Regions from separate parts of the Thalassobacillus sp. C254 genome, predicted to be linked through region 2. Evidence: riboswitches for the same ligand, from Rfam matches in the RefSeq annotation. Region 2 holds a riboswitch; each other region holds the start of a gene.
What was found. Region 2 has a riboswitch for cobalamin ahead of cobJ (precorrin-3B C(17)-methyltransferase). Riboswitches for the same ligand answer to the same signal wherever they lie in the genome.
Positions count from the first base shown of each region.

Region 1: it holds a riboswitch for cobalamin, as region 2 does, so the genes downstream of both, JCM19033_RS19585 (ribonucleotide reductase N-terminal alpha domain-containing protein) here and cobJ (precorrin-3B C(17)-methyltransferase) in region 2, are expected to answer to the same signal.
Region 3: it holds a riboswitch for cobalamin, as region 2 does, so the genes downstream of both, JCM19033_RS13810 (ABC transporter substrate-binding protein) here and cobJ (precorrin-3B C(17)-methyltransferase) in region 2, are expected to answer to the same signal.

Region 1 is NZ_BAXQ01000031.1:36,746-42,788, forward strand. It holds gene JCM19033_RS23820 (ROK family protein) at 1-160, shown strand, start outside; gene JCM19033_RS26715 (hypothetical protein) at 235-366, shown strand; gene JCM19033_RS19580 (DUF2971 domain-containing protein) at 682-1,656, shown strand; cobalamin riboswitch at 1,931-2,128, shown strand; gene JCM19033_RS19585 (ribonucleotide reductase N-terminal alpha domain-containing protein) at 2,314-3,837, shown strand; partial or broken gene JCM19033_RS26720 (hypothetical protein) at 3,864-4,603, shown strand; gene JCM19033_RS19590 (ribonucleotide-diphosphate reductase subunit beta) at 4,630-5,667, shown strand; gene JCM19033_RS26725 (hypothetical protein) at 5,674-5,826, shown strand; gene JCM19033_RS19595 (flavodoxin domain-containing protein) at 5,820-6,043, shown strand, end outside.
Region 2 is NZ_BAXQ01000023.1:9,868-15,910, forward strand. It holds gene JCM19033_RS17240 (3-dehydroquinate synthase II) at 1-288, shown strand, start outside; partial or broken gene thiM (hydroxyethylthiazole kinase) at 345-1,146, shown strand; gene thiE (thiamine phosphate synthase) at 1,326-1,973, shown strand; gene JCM19033_RS17255 (DUF3243 family protein) at 2,070-2,381, opposite strand; gene JCM19033_RS17260 (DUF4190 domain-containing protein) at 2,486-2,782, opposite strand; cobalamin riboswitch at 2,947-3,139, shown strand; partial or broken gene cobJ (precorrin-3B C(17)-methyltransferase) at 3,507-5,058, shown strand; gene JCM19033_RS17270 (sirohydrochlorin chelatase) at 5,072-5,944, shown strand; gene cobK (precorrin-6A reductase) at 5,962-6,043, shown strand, end outside.
Region 3 is NZ_BAXQ01000014.1:80,725-86,767, reverse strand. It holds gene JCM19033_RS13825 (ferredoxin) at 159-530, opposite strand; gene JCM19033_RS27570 (ABC transporter ATP-binding protein) at 550-1,032, opposite strand; gene JCM19033_RS27565 (ABC transporter ATP-binding protein) at 1,047-1,325, opposite strand; gene JCM19033_RS13815 (iron ABC transporter permease) at 1,325-2,356, opposite strand; gene JCM19033_RS25965 (ABC transporter substrate-binding protein) at 2,461-2,778, opposite strand; gene JCM19033_RS13810 (ABC transporter substrate-binding protein) at 2,795-3,466, opposite strand; cobalamin riboswitch at 3,776-3,974, opposite strand; gene JCM19033_RS13805 (hypothetical protein) at 4,107-4,448, shown strand; gene JCM19033_RS13800 (DUF2243 domain-containing protein) at 4,768-5,157, shown strand; partial or broken gene cysI (assimilatory sulfite reductase (NADPH) hemoprotein subunit) at 5,234-6,043, opposite strand, start outside.

The DNA.
Region 1 (6,043 bases), on a different contig from region 2:
AGGAGTGATGGCTTCTTCATCATACTTTTTAGGCCAGCTTAAGGAAAAGACAAATCATTTGGTCTACCCGAGATTTAAGAAAGAGGCCGAGATTTACGAAGCCTTGTCGGGGCAAAAGGCAGGAGCGATAGGGGCCGCTCTCCTCCCCCATTACAGATAGACCTCACTTATTTTACCCTCCCTCAAATAAAATGCGGCTAATAGCTAACATTATATAAGGAGGGGGTGAAGAGGGTGAGCCATAAAAACACAAAGAAAAGTGGAAGCTCGTTTATAAACGAGGCCTACCGTTCACAAAAAAGCCCAGATGAACCTGGAAGTACAGAGCCGGCAAAAGAAAGATCATTTCAGCAAAAAAAGAAGTAGATAAAAAAGGGTGGTCTCAATGAAAATTTTTTGAGACCGTCTTTTTTCATAGGTTCTGTCAAAGTTCCAAGTTATATTAGTCATGTCGAAGAGTGGCCCCTTTGGAAAAAGCAGGAGTCGAACGAAAATAGACAGTAAGCCGAAAGGATTTGGGTAAATGTATAATGCCTAAATGAGCTCTTGATATTCTGAGTCACGCATACCAGTACATGGGGTGCACCAATGAAAAAATCGTGGACCGGGATTATTCTTACACAAAGAAGGGAAAATACAAGCTGGAAATAAGACTTATGCTTGAGTAGAAGGGGAGAAACCATGGATAAAAAGGGGACACTGGCAGAGGCTTTATCGCTGCATTTTTGGCAGTCGGTAGACCAGCAAATCAGAAAAGATCACACTGTACAAAAGGAACTGTATCATTACACCGGTTTAGATAGTTTAATGGGCATGGTAGAAACAAACAATTTGTGGATGAGCAGAGGAACCTTTTTAAATGACTCAAATGAACTTATTTATATAGAAGGAATTATTAATAAAGTATTGGGACAGGTCGAAAGTAAGCTGACGGATAACTTTGGGGAAGATACATATATACAGGAACTGAAAAAGTTATTTATTTTAGAATTAAAACAGACGTGGCAAAGGTTTATGGAGAAGATAGACCTTGACGATTTTGAAGTATATATATTCTCCCTGACCGAAAATAAAGACTCTTTGGCTCTTTGGTATAACTACGCAAAAGGCGACGGATACAATATCGGCTTTTCCTCTGGTGACATGCTGAAAAAAATAAATGATTTTTCCAGTCATTTTGCCCGTGAATATACCTTAGTGTATGGAAGGGTAATATACGACAGAAGAGAACAAGAACAAATTGTTATGGATTTTCTCATGGAAACCTTTCAATATCTATCCCGCCTTCACCCTCAGTATACGCTGCAAGAAATCGGTGGAGAGCTTTCAGAACATTTCTTTTCTATACTAGCAACTTGTTCGATCTTTTTTAAGGATGAGGCTTTTAAAAGTGAAGAAGAATATCGAATTGCTCTTCCACGAAAGCTCACTACCAAAGAGAGGGGCCCAGAGGTTTTCTTCCGGGCTTCAAATGGAGTAATCATCCCGTTTATTACGATTCATTTTCCAGAGAAACTTCCTATAAAACGTGTGACCATCGGTCCGAAAAATAACATAGACATTGCTAAAGCAGGAATGGAGTATTACTTAAAAAGTAAGGGATATGAAACGGAGAGGATGGTTATTAGTAAGTCCGTTGCTTCACTGAGGTATTAATTCTTTTATGCAGGGGTTAGTGTAGGTAAAATAAATGTATTTTCAGCGAATAGGAAAAGAAAAACAACGCAGCCTTAGACTTTTCGGGTATTACGACAAAATGTGATAATTGACGTCAAATGCTCCCCCCATGTAATAGTAGAGATGCTTTACATTTGAAGAAATAAATTAATAATCTATGGATCTATGAACTTGCTAAATTGGGATAAGTCATGTAGTATAAATGTAGAATTTCACAAGATATTGTGTTTTTTGTTATCGATAAAACTATATATTGTTTGCCTTGAGATGAGATGCCATTTGGCGTAAAAGGGAATTTGGTGAAAATCCAAGACTGCCCCCGCAACTGTAAGTGCTGACGAAATGAGTCGTATCCACTGTATAAATAAACTTGATCGGTTTTTATACGGGAAGGAGCTCATGGACGGAAGACGCACAAGTCAGGAGACCTGTCTTATCTTAAGATGTTTCACCTTCTTCGGGGATTGAGAAGATGAAACGGTGGCACAGAGAAAGACCAAAGTATCTTTCTCCATTACTTGCTATCGTTTCATCCGCTCACATTAATTTGAGCGGATTTTTTAATTCGAAAAAATATCAGGAGCGGTGAGACGACAACGGCCAGCTTAGAATAAAGCAGGAATAAGGAGGAAGAAAATGACAGTACATGTTAAAGAGGAATTACATGAAGTGATGGATACAATTGATAAAGCTTTTGATCGTTACAATTTTAATGCAAAGCAAATCAAAGAATATATTACATCTTTTACCGGAACGGATAAAGACGTGAACCATCAAGCTATGCTCTATGCATTAAACCAAATACAAATGGACCAGCCAGACTGGACGTTTGTTGCAGCACGGCTGTATTTAAATGAACTATACAAGCAGGCGGCTTTACATAGAGGGTACAGCACGGCGGAAAGACGATATGGAAGCTTGTATAAGCTAATGAAAACGTTACGTGAGAAAGGAATCTATTCCGATCATTTGTTAGCAGCATATTCTGAACAGGAAATTAAGGAATTAGAACGGGAAATTGAACCCAAGCGAGATGAGTTGTTTACTTACATAGGTTTATTTTTACTGGCAGACCGGTATTTAGCGAGAGATCATGAGGGGAAAGTATTTGAGCTGCCGCAGGAGCGGTTTATGATCATTGCGATGACCCTTATGCAGAAGGAAGAAAAAAACAAAAGGCTGGAAAAGGTTAAGGAAGCTTATTGGGCACTAAGCAATTTATATATGACGGTTGCTACTCCTACTTTATCTAATGCAGGAAAAAGTTTTGGTCAATTGTCTTCTTGTTTTATAGATACAGTTGATGACTCACTTGACAGTATTTACCTGAATAACTGGGACATTGCCCGCCTCAGCAAGGATGGCGGTGGGATTGGTATTTATTATGGGAAGGTAAGAGCTTTAGGATCAGATATAAAGAAGTTTAAAGGTAATTCCTCTGGAGTGGTACCGTGGATCAGGCTGATTAATGACACAGCTGTGAGTGTGGACCAGCTGGGACAGCGTCAAGGGGCGGTGGCTGTTTATTTAGACTTATTCCACAAGGACATTATGAACGGTTTTCTTGACTTAAAAACAAATAATGGTGATGAAAGAAGGAAAGCTCACGATATTTTTACCGGGGTTACGATACCTGACCTATTTATGCATAAGTTACAGGAGACAGATGAGAACGGAAGAAGCATAGGCGAATGGCATGTGTTTTGTCCTCACCAGGTGAAACAAATCATGGGCTGGAAGAGTGAAGATGGCACTCCGGTTGGTCTTGAAGACTTTTATGACGAGGAAGACCGTAAATATTTTACAGAAAAGTATGAAGAAGCAGTCAATCACCCTCTTCTTCCGCGAAAGACCTACCGAGCCATGGATATCATGGCAAGAATTATGGTGGCACAGCTGGAAACTGGAACACCTTACATGTTCTACCGGGATGAAGTAAATCGTCAAAATTCAAACAAGCATTTGAAAGGGGAGGGAAGAACCTCTATCTATTGCAGTAATTTATGCACAGAAATTACACAAAATATGTCACCTTCTCCTATTAGTCAAGAGTATGAAGACGAAGAGGGAAACATTGTTATTGTCCGTAAACCAGGAGATTTTGTGGTATGTAATTTATCTTCTATTAATCTTCCGTCGGCTGTAAGGATGATGTCTTAGAAAGGCTGATACCTATTCAGATGAGGATGCTTGATAATGTCATTGACTTAAACAACATCCCAGTGGGTCAGGCGCAAGTTACCAACAGAAAGTACAGAGCTGTGGGTCTTGGAACGTTTGGCTGGCATCACCTTTTGGCATTAAAAGGAATCCAGTGGGAATCTGAGAAGTCTGTGGAATACGCAGATAAAATATACGAAGACATTGCCTATCACACGATTCAATCTTCCATGGAATTGGCAAAAGAAAAAGGGCTTATAGTAAATTTCAAGGTTCTGAGTGGGAAACAGGTCTTTATTTTGAGCGAAGAGGCTATACGTCAAAACGGTGGCAGGAATTACAGGAAGAGGTGGCTGCAACTGGAGTGAGAAACGGATGGATGATGGCTGTAGCTCCTAATTCTTCTACTGCCAAAATCGGTGGATCCACAGATGGAATTGACCCGTTGTACGCAGTGGAATTTGCTGAAGAAAAGAAGAACTTTAAGTTTAAGGTAACAGCTCCAGACTTAAATCACCATACGTACCTCTATTACCAACGGGCCCGCCATGAACTGGACCAGATTTGGAGCATCAGGCAAAACGCTGCCAGACAGCGCCATGTTGATCAGTCAATAAGCTTTAATATTTATGTCCGTCATGACATTAAGGCTAAAGAGTTGCTCAACCTTCATTTTGAAGCCTGGAAGCAGGGGTTGAAAACAACTTATTATGTGCGGAGCACTTCCCAGTCAGAAATTGAAGAGTGTGAAGCTTGTCACAGCTAACTTAACCTATTTTAGGAGGGATCGAAATGTCCTCATTGTCAAAAGTGAAATTAATGAATCCAGCAGCCCCGAATAAATCTACAGGCATCATTAGTGGACAGTCTTCAGGACTGCTTAACTGGAATGATATAGCTTATCCACAAATGTATGAGTTATATCAGACTCTCCTTTCGAACTTCTGGAAGGCTCAGGAAATTAATATGCAGGATGATATTAAACAATGGGATCATTTAAGTGATGTTGAAAAAGATGTGTTCCTGAGAATCAATACTCAGCTTGCCTCATTGGACAGCCTGCAAACTCCAACCATGAGCCAGGTAATGGATTATGTGACAGATTCCAGCTTTAAAGCAATTTTTGCGGTTGTAGCCCAGCAAGAAGCTGTCCATAACGAGTCCTACTCTTATGTGTTGAGTTCCCTTGTTCCTTTACGTGAGCAGAATGAAAGGTTCAACCAGGCCAAAGAGGATCCTATTGTTCGCAAAAGAAATCAATTGATTTTAGAGGCCTACGAGAGTTTTCGAGAAGAGCCTACGCCACAAGCGCTCTTTAAATTAGCCATTAATTCAATTAATTTAGAAGGTATTTATTTTTATGCTGGTTTTGCTTTTTTCTATCACTTGGCCCGTCAGCAAAAAATGCTGAAAACAAGCACGATGATTAGTTATATTCAGCGGGATGAAATGCAGCATGCGTACTTTATTTCTCAGTTTGTACGGATTTTGCTGGCGGAAAATCCCGAGCTCCATACAGACAAGAACATTTCCTATGTCTATGACACCATTGGGCATGCCGTCGAACTGGAAAAAGAATGGGCACATTACATTCTTAAAGAGGTCGAAGGTATCGATTTAGATGAATTTGAAGAATATGTAGAGTATTTAGCAAATAAACGTCTGCGGCAATTAGGACTGAACAATCTGTATGAAGAAAAGGACAACCCTATGCCGTGGATCCAAGTATACAGCGACGAAATGATCAATGAAACGAAATCAGATTTCTTTGAACAAAAATCAAGAACCTATTCGAAAGTTACTCAGTCAAATGGATTTGATGAGCTGTAAGGTACCATGAAAGCGGCTGTTATTTACGCATCAGTGACCGGGAACACCGAAGAGCTGGCAGAAATGATTAAGAAGTATTTGGAAATGCGAGACATCGACGTAGTCTCTTATCCTTCAGCCTCTTTCCATTATCACAGCTTCAGGACTTTCAGATCGTAGCAGTTGGGACATACACCTGGGGAAATGGGGAAATTCCCCGTGAAATGAGAGACCTCTATACTGCCTTTGAGGAATATGGAAGCAAGAAACTGACCACTGGGGTGTTTGGAACAGGCGACAGCTTGTTTCCGAGATACTGCGGAGCAGTCAATGAATTCCGGGACATGCTGTACGTATGTACGAATCTCGCCGTCACGTTAAAAGTGGAGCTTACACC
Region 2 (6,043 bases):
AGAGGAGGGGAGCAGACACCGGTTTTTTCCTTATCAGGAGAACCGAGAATTGTGCCGCTTGGTAGAGTGAAGGCAGAACAAAGGGATTTACTTCGAGTGGAATGCAGGGTGCAGAACAAGATCATTTCGGCAACACTGCAAGATGCTGATAGTGTGCAGCTTGCCGGTGAAGAAGGAAACTCTGTCCCAGTTCAGCAGTTAGCTTCAGGAGATCGTGTGCTCTGTATGGTCGATGAACCTGGCCGTCACCTTGGCGAAAAGATTAAAGAGGAGATTAGGGAATATTGAGCATAAAGAAAGAAGGATAAGGGAATAAATACAGAATTCACAGGAGGAGGGATAGTATGGAACCATCAGGTTGGGGAAGGTTTCTTGGAAAAATGAGAGAGGAAAAGCCGCTCGTTCACAACATTACAAACGTAGTAGTCACGAATTTTACAGCCAATGGACTTCTCGCATTAGGAGCTTCTCCGGTCATGGCGTATGCCAAGGAAGAGGTTGCTGATATGGCCAGGATTGCCGGGGCTCTCGTTTTAAATATTGGTACATTATCTGCTGAGGAGGTCGAGGCTATGATACATGCGGGTAACGCAGCAAACCAGCAGGGGGTGCCAATTATATTTGATCCGGTTGGAGCGGGAGCCACACCATATCGAACAGAAGCATCCAAAAGGATCGTAAAAGAACTGAATCTCTCCCTTCTAAGGGGAAATGCAGCAGAAGTGGCAAATGTGGTTGGACTTGAGTGGAAAATAAAAGGAGTAGATGCGGAAGAAGGAGAGGGAGACATACTTGAACTAGCCAAAGAGGCTGCGCGGAAGCTCGATACCGTTGTTTGTGTGACGGGGAAAGAGGATGTTATTACAGATGGGGAAAAAACCTATATTGTAAATAACGGGACTCCCATGTTTACGAAAATCACGGGTGCCGGATGTTTATTAAGTTCAGTGATTGGTTCGTTTGCAGCAGTTGAAAAGGACGTTTTAACTGCGGGAGCGGCGGCTCTTGCTGCATACGGAATAGCAGGAGAAAAGGCTGCTCAGGAAAGTGAGGGTCCAGGCAGCTTTTCAGATTGCTTTTTTGGATCAGCTTTATAAGATAACTTCAAAGGAAGTCGATTCCTTAGCTTCAATCTCTTTAAGTTAACCGATCTATTGAAATAACAATTATCAGTATGAGGAGGATTCACATTCACAAAAGGTGCCTGGCACCACTGCGGTCTGTAACATTAAAATTGTGATTTTCTTTAAGCAACAGCGTCATTCACGTTTTCTTTGTTACGTAACCTGCAAGGTGCCTGGCACCAAAAAGGAAGTGGGGAAACTTTGGGACGTATAACAAGAGCTGAGATGATACAGTACTTAAAATTATATTTTATATTTGGCAGTCAAAATACTACTCAGCTTCCTGAACAAGTAGTAAAGGAAGCAATCGCAGGCGGGATTACTCTTTTTCAATACCGTGAAAAAGGAGAAGGTTCAAAAGCAGGTGCTGAAAAGGAAGAGCTGGCACGTAAATTGCAAGAGATCTGCCGGCAGAATGGAATTCCTTTTATAGTTAATGATGATATTGATTTAGCGGTGCAACTTAATGCAGACGGTCTTCATATTGGACAAGAAGATATTGGAGCAAAAGAAGCAAGAAAAATGATGGGTGATAAAATTCTGGGGGTTTCTGCATATACGATTGACGAAGGCCTGGAAGCCGCAGAGCACGGGGCTGATTACCTTGGTTTAGGGCCTATATATGCGACAGGTTCTAAAGACGATGCTGCTGAAGAAACGGGTCCTCAAGTGATCACTCTGTTTCGTAAAATGGGGATCAAGACACCGATTGTTGGGATTGGTGGAATTTATGAAGATAATATCGACGAAGTGATGAAATCAGGAAGCGACGGCATATCAATAATTTCAGCGATTGCTTCTGCACCAAGCCCCTTTGAAAGTGCAAGAAATTTGAGAAAAAGAAATTGAAAATTACCTGTAGATAAAGGGATAATATATGTAAAAACAAGCAGTATTCTGGTACCTCCAGAGAACTGCTTGTTTTTTATAGCTGTGACTTTGCCATTAACCAGCTTTCTTCGCTAGTTTTACCAGGACGTGAGCCATTTTATGCTTTTCGTCATCCTCAGCTACCTGCCACATCTCTTGTAATAGCTTTTCTTCTGTATTTTTAGGTGATTCATGGTTTTTGAGGTATTCTGCTACACGCTCAGCGCCTTTTGCCATTTGCTCTTCACTGAGGCCTAGAGATTCACCTTTTTCTACTTTTCCTTTAAGGTATTGCTGGAACTCACTAAAGCTTTCTAAAATGTCTTCCTTTTTGTTTTCGGACATGTTGTCAAGTTTTTCTTCGGCTTGTTTCTTTGGATCTGCCATCTTATATTCCTCCTTAAAGTAATTATGATCCTCTAATTCCCATCCTTGGGCAATCTAAACGTTTATATCACAAATACTACTAATTACCGTGTCAGCAAGGAGGACTATAGCGTCAGCATAGCTGCAGCGAGCGCCATGAGTATCACTGTAAGAACGAGAGCTGCTACACTGCAGGCGATACCGCCAATTGCGAGTCCCTTTCCGGACTCTCCTCTTCTTTTGATCTCCCTTATTGATAAAATTCCAAGAATAAGGCCAACCAACCCTAGAGCAAAGCCGGCTAACGGAATCAGAATAGAAGATACGAGTCCCACTACACCAAGGACCAGGGCTGTAATTGACTTTCCATTTGTTTTTAAAGGTGTTTCTGATGAAATACCGGTTTCTTGTTGATGTGCCAAATTAGTGACCTCCCTTTCTCTTAATTCGTTCTCCTACTCTATTCCTGAATTTTTCTTTTTTAATCTCACAAACAAAAATAGAGTGGAAAAGGATAAATTCCTTAGCAGATAGAAAGCCAAAAAGAGATTGACAGAGAGTGGAGGATCAGATAGCTTTAAAGGAGAAGAATATTAGGGGAAAAGGTGAAAGCTGTTCTAACAGTTTTCTTAAAAGGGAAGACCGGTGTGAAGCCGGCGCGGTCCCGCCACTGTAATTGGGTTGTCTGTTTTGCTGCCACTGTCGGTACAAATCGATGGGAAGGAAGAAACAGATGGAAACCAAGAGCCAGGAGACCTGCCTTTTCAACAACACCAGTAACCTACGGGTCATGGGGGGTGTTAGAGCAGGTTTCCGATTAATTATGGGCTGTTAAAAAGCCGTTTATATTATGCCGGAAGAGCGCCTCTAACCTCCACATGCAGGTTAGGGGCGCTTTTTTGCTGTTTAGTTGTGTATGCGTAGGTGAGTGGTAAATCTTTTAGTGAATTCTCTGTTCAAGGAGTGCTTGTACGATATATCCTGGCTGGGGGATGCGTGCAGCTTTTATAAGCAGTCTGAAAGAGACCAAATGGAATAGAGCCTTTTGCAGTGCGTTCGTCTTTATTCTATATAAGGAGTGATAGTGTGACAAATGAAAAAGGAAAACTTCTTGTCGTAGGTTTCGGCCCAGGAAGTGAAGAACAAATGACATATCGTGCAAAAGAAGCAATTCTTGAGTCAGATTCTATTATTGGCTATAAAACATATATAGATTTAATTAAACCATTGCTTACCGATCAGGACATAGTAAGGACGGGAATGACTGAAGAAGTAAGCAGAGCACAGGAAGCAGTCAAGCAGGCTGAGCAAGGAAAAACAGTGGCTGTCATTTCCAGCGGAGATGCTGGTCTATACGGCATGGCGGGATTAGTTTATGAAGTGTTAATTGAAAAGGGATGGAAAGAGGACGAAGGCGTAGAAGTAGAAATCATTCCTGGGGTATCTGCAATCAATTCTTGTGCCTCGCTTTTAGGGGCGCCGGTAATGCATGATGCCTGTACGATCAGCTTGAGTGACCACCTAACCCCTTGGGATTTAATAGTAAAGCGAGTGGAAGCGGCCGCCCAGGCTGATTTTGTCATTGCACTTTATAACCCAAAAAGCGGCAAGAGAACAAGACAAATAGAAGAGACACAAAGGATTTTAATGAAGTATAGAGATAAAGGAACGCCTGTCGGCCTTGTGAAAAGCGCATATAGAGAGCGGCAGAACATAGTGATGACTGATTTGGAGCACATGCTTGACCATGAGATTGGCATGCTTACAACAGTAGTAATCGGAAATAATTCTACATTTTATTATGACGGCAAAATGATTACCCCAAGAGGCTACCAGCGTAAATATACCCTGGGCGAGGAGAAACAAAAGTTAAAACCTGCCAGAGACTAAGAAGTGAGGCAGAGCCATGGGCAATGCATGGGGGAAAAGAAGAGACGGTAACAGCTGCCGAAAGTATAAATGTTAAAGGTCTTGCAGAAGAAGCGTTAAGCAAGCTGGGCACCACTTATTCAGAAAACAAACAAGTATCAGAAGATTCTATCTCGTTTAAGCAAACAGAGATTTTTGAATTTGCGGTTTCTCCGGGAACAGCAAACAAGAAAATAAGCTCAAAACAGCTTCTTCAGCTGACAGAAGTAATCGGGGAAGACGGTGAGGTAGAGTATACACCGAGCCATTACTTCAAAGTATCCCTTGAAACAGATCGTGCACAGGAAATTGTGAAAGAGCTTAAAGAAGCGGGCTGGCTCGTTTCTCCGGTAGGTAATGTGATTCACGTAAAGGCCTGTGATTTTTGTGACGGTGAGAAGCGTGATTCAATCCCATATGCTGAAGAACTACAAGAAGCTCTAGGCGGTATGGTTGTTCCCAAAGTTATGAACATAGGCTTTAATGGGTGCGGCATGGCATGCTACGGCGCAATTACTGATGATATTGGCATTATTTATAGAAGAGGAGCTTTTGATGTATTTTTGGGAGCAAAACGACGGGCAGAAATGCGCATGTAGCACAGCCAGTGGCTGAGGGGATGGAAGTGGACAAGTTAATTCCCCTCATTACAGCTGTTGTAGATGAGTACAAGGAAAAAGGACTGCCTAATGAAAGGTTCCATAAGTTTTTTAAGAGAGTGCAGGAGATCCAAGGGTTTAAGTATCAAGAGATGCCAGTGCCGGTTATCGTAGATAATCCATGTGAATAAGGAGGGAGAAAATATGAAAGCTGTGCTGTTTATCGGACACGGAAGCAAGAAGAAAGAGGGCAATGAAGGGATCATCCAGTTTGTAGATAATCTTAAACAAAAGGTGCCTGCTCCGATTGTGGAGACTTGTTTTCTGGAATTTGCTTCTCCGGGGCTTGCTTCGGGCATTGAAACTTGTGTAAAAAGAGGGGCGACTGAGGTTGCGCTAGTACCTATTATGTTTTTTCCAGCGGGACATTCTAAGATTCATATTCCCCAAGCGATTGATAAAGCAAGAAAGCTTTATCCTTTAGTCCGGTTTCATTACGGGCGGCCGATTGGGATTCACGAAGAAATGTTTCAGCTGTTAAAAGAAAAGCTTCACGCTGGAGTGGAACAAGAAACATTGTATAACAAAGATACCTCTATCTTATTGGTTGGGAGAGGAAGCAGTGATGTAGATGCAAATAGTGAGCTGTTCAAGCTTTCTAGAATTCTCTCAGAAAAGCTGGAGATGGCAGCGGTAGAAGTATCCTTTATTGGAGTGACAACCCCCACAGTAGAGGAAGGCGTGGAGAGATGCATTCGTCTGGGAGCAAGTAATATTTTGATGATTCCTTACTTTTTCTTTGCTGGTATCTTAATGGACCGAATGGATGCCAAACTGAAAGCCTTTAAAGAAAAATATACAGAGCAGGAGTTTTATATGACAGACCCAATTGGCCTCCACAAGCGCTTGGAGAAGGTATTGCTCGACCGGGCTGAAGAAGCTGTTGGTGGTAACGCGAAATTAAACTGTGACATGTGTCAATATCGTTTATTCGCTTTAGAGCATATGGATATCCACCATGATCACGACCACAGTCATCACCATGACCATGATCATGATCATGAACACTCCCACTAAACAAAGGAGGCCCGCTCATGATATTTTTCTTAGCCGGAACAAGTGATGCCAGAGAACTGGCAGTGAAAGTGAAAAAGGACGGTTATAAGGTTCTTGCCT
Region 3 (6,043 bases), on a different contig from region 2:
AAAGTGAAAAAAACGACTTTGAGCCGTTATTATTTTAAACAAACTCCTGTCCGTCTTCCCAAGATGCAAATCCTTTATAAGCTCTCATAAAATCTGCTTCTCTAGCCACAATACGGACAGAAGAAAACGGTTCACCTGTATATTTACAGGTAGCCTTTTCATCTTATATCTCTTTTGTATATCCCTACTGGTGCTTCTTGCTGCCGCAAGAAACCACCATCACTATATTGATAAGCTAATGAGTCTTCCAAAATCGTTTTTTCCTGTATATGCTTTGTTATAATTTCTTTTCCTGTTTGTCTACTAATACCTTGATACCATATACCTTCTGGGTAAACAATGACCACACAAGCGTCCTCACATCTTCCATTACACCGTGTTCTTGTCGTATGAACCATGTCGTCTATTCCAAGGTCCTTAATTGCTTCCCTGATTGCTAAAGTAACTTCTTCTCCACCCTGCTTCATACAGCTTCCCCCGTTACAAATCAGAATGTGGTGGGAAGTTTCTGATAAATTCCAAGTCGCCATAAATAAATTGCCCCCTTTGTTAAGAATGCATCCCTTCAGATAAATAAGTAATAGCAAGTTTCTTGGTTATGGGGTGCTCCATTACTACAGTTTCAACGCCGAAAATTTCTCTCATTAGCTCAGTGGTTAATACATCCTGTGGGGTTCCTGATGCATAGATCTCCCCATGGTTAAGCACGTAGATCTTATCGCAGTATGCTGCAGCCAGGTTTAAGTCATGTAAAGCTCCTATTACCGTCTGCTTTAAACGCTTAACCAGATCTAATATTTGCAGCTGGTGCTGGATATCGAGATGATTCGTCGGCTCATCCAAAACAAGGACATCAGCCTCTTGTGTTAACGCTCTGGCTATTATAACCCTTTGTTTTTCCCCACCTGATAACGAGGCGAAGCTTCTTCTGGAAAACGAAAGCATCCCCACTTCTGATAATGCTTTTTCTGCAATTTTTTCATCCTCTATGTTATCTCTGTCCAGAAAACGTTTGTGAGGGGATCTGCCCATAAGTACCATTTCTTTTACCGAAAAATCAAACGGAACACTTGACTCCTGCTGACAACGGCCATATGTTTCGCCGTTTTTTTAGCCGTCCAATTATATATATTTTCACCGTTTACTTCCACAACGCCAAAGTCAGGCTTAAGGTGCCGATAAATGCTTTTTAACATCGTAGATTTCCCGCTGCCGTTAGGTCCCACAATCCCGACAAATTCATTTGTATCTACATGTAAATTAATATTTTGCAGTATTTTTTCACCTGATAAATCTTTTGAAAGATCTTCTACTTTTACATGCATTATGATTCACTCCCAAACGAGTATGTACTTCTTCGCAAGAGCCAAATAAAAAACGGTCCTCCGCATAAGGCGGTTAGAATACCTATAGGCATTTCCTCCGGTGCAGCAATCAGCCTTGCTCCAATATCAGCCCATATTAGAAATACAGCTCCAAGCAAAGCACTGACCGGCAGCACCCTTTTATGGTCTGAGCCGATAAGCAGCCTCACAATATGGGGAATCATTAACCCTACAAAGCCAATGGCTCCACTGACAGCTACCAAAACCCCAGTAAGAAGAGCAGTAATAACTAAAAGGATCTTTCGGAATTGATCAATATTCATCCCTAACGTAGCTGCCGTCTCCTCTCCCATAAGGAGAAGATTTAATGAACGTGATTGAAACCAAAGAAAAAGAAACACAATAACAAGAGAAGCTAAAGGAATCCACAGGTTCCCCCAGGTTCCTCCGGCTAAACTGCCCATCAACCAGTAAAGAGCGCTTCGAATTCCTTCTTCTCTAGGCGCAGAAATAACAATGAAGCTCGTCACTGCACTCAATATCATAGAAATGGCTATGCCGGCTAGAAGGAGCCTCGCAGTAGAAATTCGTTTATTTACTTGCGCTAACAAAAAAACCAGAACAATGGAAACTAATGCTCCTAAAAACGCAGCAAGTGAAAGAGCATATTGGCCAAATACACTGAAAGCTCCAAACAGAATCACCAAGGTAGCTCCAACAGAAGCACCTGAAGACACACCGAGAATAAAAGGGTCGGCCAGGGAGTTTCGAACAAGGGCCTGGATAGCCACACCTACAATTGAGAGTCCTGCTCCTACAACAGCGCCCAAAAGCACTCTGGGCAAGCGGATATCCCAAACGATGTGATCATGAGCAGGAGTCCACTCGGATGTGATCCATGCATTCACAAACGGAACCTTCGAAACAATGATTCCCCATACTGCTTCAGGGGAAATAGCAACTGGTCCCAGCATTACCCCTGCAGTTATCGATATCAACAGTAATCCTAGAAGACCGCTGAGCCAAAGCATGTAGGTAACTTTATTCCTTTTTAGCTGTTTCTCCTCCATTTTATCTTTCCCTGGTAAAGGGGTGGTCTCATAAGTTTTTGCTATACCGCTCATAAGAAAGTCCCCTAATTTTCGTTAGCTATATCCGGGTAAAATCCTTCTGCCATCAACTCAAACGCTTCAGGAGCTCTGACTCCTTCAGCAGCAGCAGATAAGGGAACGACTACAAAATTCTCTTCTTGTATTGCTGTCACACTTTCCAAGGCATCATATGATAACAAAAATTCTTTTTTCTGCTCTGCTGTTGTTTCCCCGTAATCAACAATAACGATCCATTCAGGGTCCTCCTCAATCACCGCTTCCCAGCTTACGTTCCCCCAGTTTTGGTCCAAAGCATCAGAGAATATGTTAGTCCCGCCTGCCATTTCAATTAAGTTTGTCATAAAAATTGACTGCCAGTCATTGGCTCTTGTTCCCCGCTATCATATACAAATACCTTAAAGGATCATCTGTATCCGGGTCTATTTGCGATTGAACGTCAGCAATCCGCTGATCCATAGCAGAGATTAATTCCTCAGCTCTTTCTTCCACTCTAAATATCTGGCCTATATTAGTAATATCCTGATATACATCATCAAGCGTCGGGCCAATCATTGAAGAAGACTCATGAAGATAAGGGGTGATCCCGTACTCAAGGAGCTGAGTAAAGGTTCCTATATTGTCCTCTGTAAAAGCACTTTCCCATCCTGCGTAAGCAAAATCAGGTTCAACATTTAAAAAAGGCTCCTGGGAAGGGTATTGATCTGCCAAAACAGGTACACTCTCATAGGCATCCTGGTATTCAGGATGTATGCCGTCATCTAAATATGCAGTCCCTGCCATATGGTCTTCAAGCCCTAGAGCGAGCATAACTTCTGTTACGTGCTGGTTTAATGTCACTGCACGCTGGGGTGCTTCTTCAAATGTAAGTTCTTCCCCATTGTTCTCAATGACCACTGCTTCATCCTGGGACAAAGAATCAGCCTCCGCTTCAGCAGCTCCGGTTTCAGTATCGCCCTCTGCTCCACATGCTGCCATAATAAGAGTTCCGGTCAATAAAAAAGACAACGGATATGTTTTGCTCCACTTCATTTTATTTCTCCTCCTCAGTAATCATAAATAGTAATTATTACGATTTATATTTTGAATTATAAGGACACTTCCTCTTTTTGTAAAGATTTCTTTCCTCTTCATACCAAAGCGTGTTACTTGTGTACTTTTTTCATTAACTGCAACCACTCCTTTACCAAAAAAATAAGCGGTTCTACCCCGGGGATCGGGTTAGAAACGCTTACTTCTCATCAAATATATCTGGAAGGCTTGTCACGCCTATTAAGGGTATATTCAAGTGAAGGCACACTTTGGTGCAGCATCTAACCACCTCCCTAATTCCCGTAGGTCAACAGTGATGTTGAAATAGGCAGGTCTCCTGACTTGGGGGTTATCCTCTCGTCCCTTCCCGGTGTTACCCAGTGAGATTACTCGAGAAAGCCAATCATTACATTGGCCCCCTTACAGTGGCGGGTCCGTGCCGGAGTTTCACCGGACTTCCCTATTAAGCAGGCAGTATTTGCCTTGCACCTATTTCCATTGCATGTATAATTTTAGTAAATCGTATCATTGATTCCTTGCCTTGTCCATCTTCTCTTATCCCAATCTAAAGTTTTATGTTCGTCTGTTTCGGATAATGAGTTTAAAAAGGTGAAATAATAATAAAAAGGAGGTAATAGGAATGGCGCACGATCACTCTGTTCATGAAAAACATTCCCACGAGCACAGCTTGTCTTGCGGGCACACTAAAATTAAACATGGTGACCATATTGATTATGTTCATGACGGTCACCTTCATCGCGAGCACAACGGCCACTGGGACGAATGTAAAATTTCAGTAACAGAAAGTAACCCTGACGAATGTGCCCCCATGAACTGCGGATGTACTCACAATGATGACTGCGGTCACGAGGTTGTTCCTCATGGCGATCACTATGACTTTCTTGTCAATGGACGTCTGCACCATGTACATGGCGACCACTGTGATGACCACGGACCTGTAGAGTTAGTAAAAATAGATTAGTGTCTTCTGCGGCTGTCCCATTAACGGGGCAGCCTTTTTGGTGTCATGAAGATTGTAAATGTCGTCCAGTATATACCACGCGTAGACATTTATCATCGTTGTATTTCACTGCCGGACAAAGCCTGTTATCAGGTTATCAAATAGTATTTCTTCTTTTGTTCAAAACATTATTTCATGTTCCTGCCAGAGGATCAATCCATATTCAGGTAAGTGATCGAAATGCATGAAGGATTGCCGGAAAAGATAAAGAAAAGATTTAAGGGGGATGTGAAAATTAAATGTAAGCACAGGTAAATAGTAACAAGAGAAAGGAGGTACCATGTTGACTCGCTTCATCAGTTACTTCTTTGGTGTTTTTTTTGTAGACTTGCTGTTTCATCAATATCAGGCTCAAGCTTTTGGGTTTCCTGCCCAAACGACGGGAGAAAGGCTGGGGGTTTTGGCTTTTGCCGGAGCAGTCACATTGCTTTTTTATTTTATCTCCTGGCGTTTCTTTCCGCCTTCTTTTTTCCATGGTGTCCTCATTGCCTCAGGCTTTTTTGCGACGTTTGATATTATCGTCATACATTGGATATTTCATCTTCATCGTCTTACATATGGCCCGGAAGCTTTTATTATTGAACTTCTGCTCGTTATCACAGGCTTTGGTATGCTTGCTTACGGTCTTATCAGAGAAAGGAAGACGATAATTGAGGAAAAGTACTATTAATAAATACCATCTTCCTTTACAAAAAAGGTCCCTTATACTCTTTTGTATAGAGAATAAGGACCTTGATTAATTCTAATTAAGCATGAAAGTTCGTGCCATCGGTCACTGCTTCAATAACGCCTGCTCTAATCACAAAATCACCAAAATGCTCGCCTTCACTGCGTTCTTTAGCATACCTTGAAAGAAGTACTCTCAACTCACTTAGAATTTCTTCTTCCCCGATATTTTCCCGGTACATTTTGTTTAAGCGGCTGCCGTCAAAGGCTGCACCTAGGTACATATTGTACTTTCCTGGTGCCTTACCGATAAATCCTATTTCTGCAAGGGTAGGACGGCCGCAGCTGTTTGGACAGCCGGTCATCCGGATGGTGATCTCTTCATCGCGAAGACCATTTTCATCCACAATTTCATCAATTTTATCGATCATAGAAGGTAAGTAACGCTCTGCCTCAGCCATAGCCAATCCACAGGTCGGCATGGCTACACACGCCATTGAACTTCGACGGAGTGCAGTATAATGCTTTCCTTCTGTTAAACCATATTGCTCAATCAACTCATTAATTTCTTTCTTTTTCTGGCTGGAGACGTCCGCAATGACAAGATTCTGGTTAGCCGTAAGGCGGAAATCGCCTCTGTGGACTTTCGCAATTTCACGTAGACCGGTCATCAGCTTGTAATCTTCATAATCAGCGATGCGCCCGCCTTCTACATACAACGTGAAGTGCCATCTTCCTCTGATACCTTTCACCCAGCCGTAACGATCTCCGTTATGGTCAAAGGAATAAGGCTTTGCCTCTTCCAGGCTCCATCCAAGACGATTTTCAAGCTCTTCAACTACGGTATCAAGACCAAGACGGTCAACTGTGTATTTAAAGCGTGCATTCTT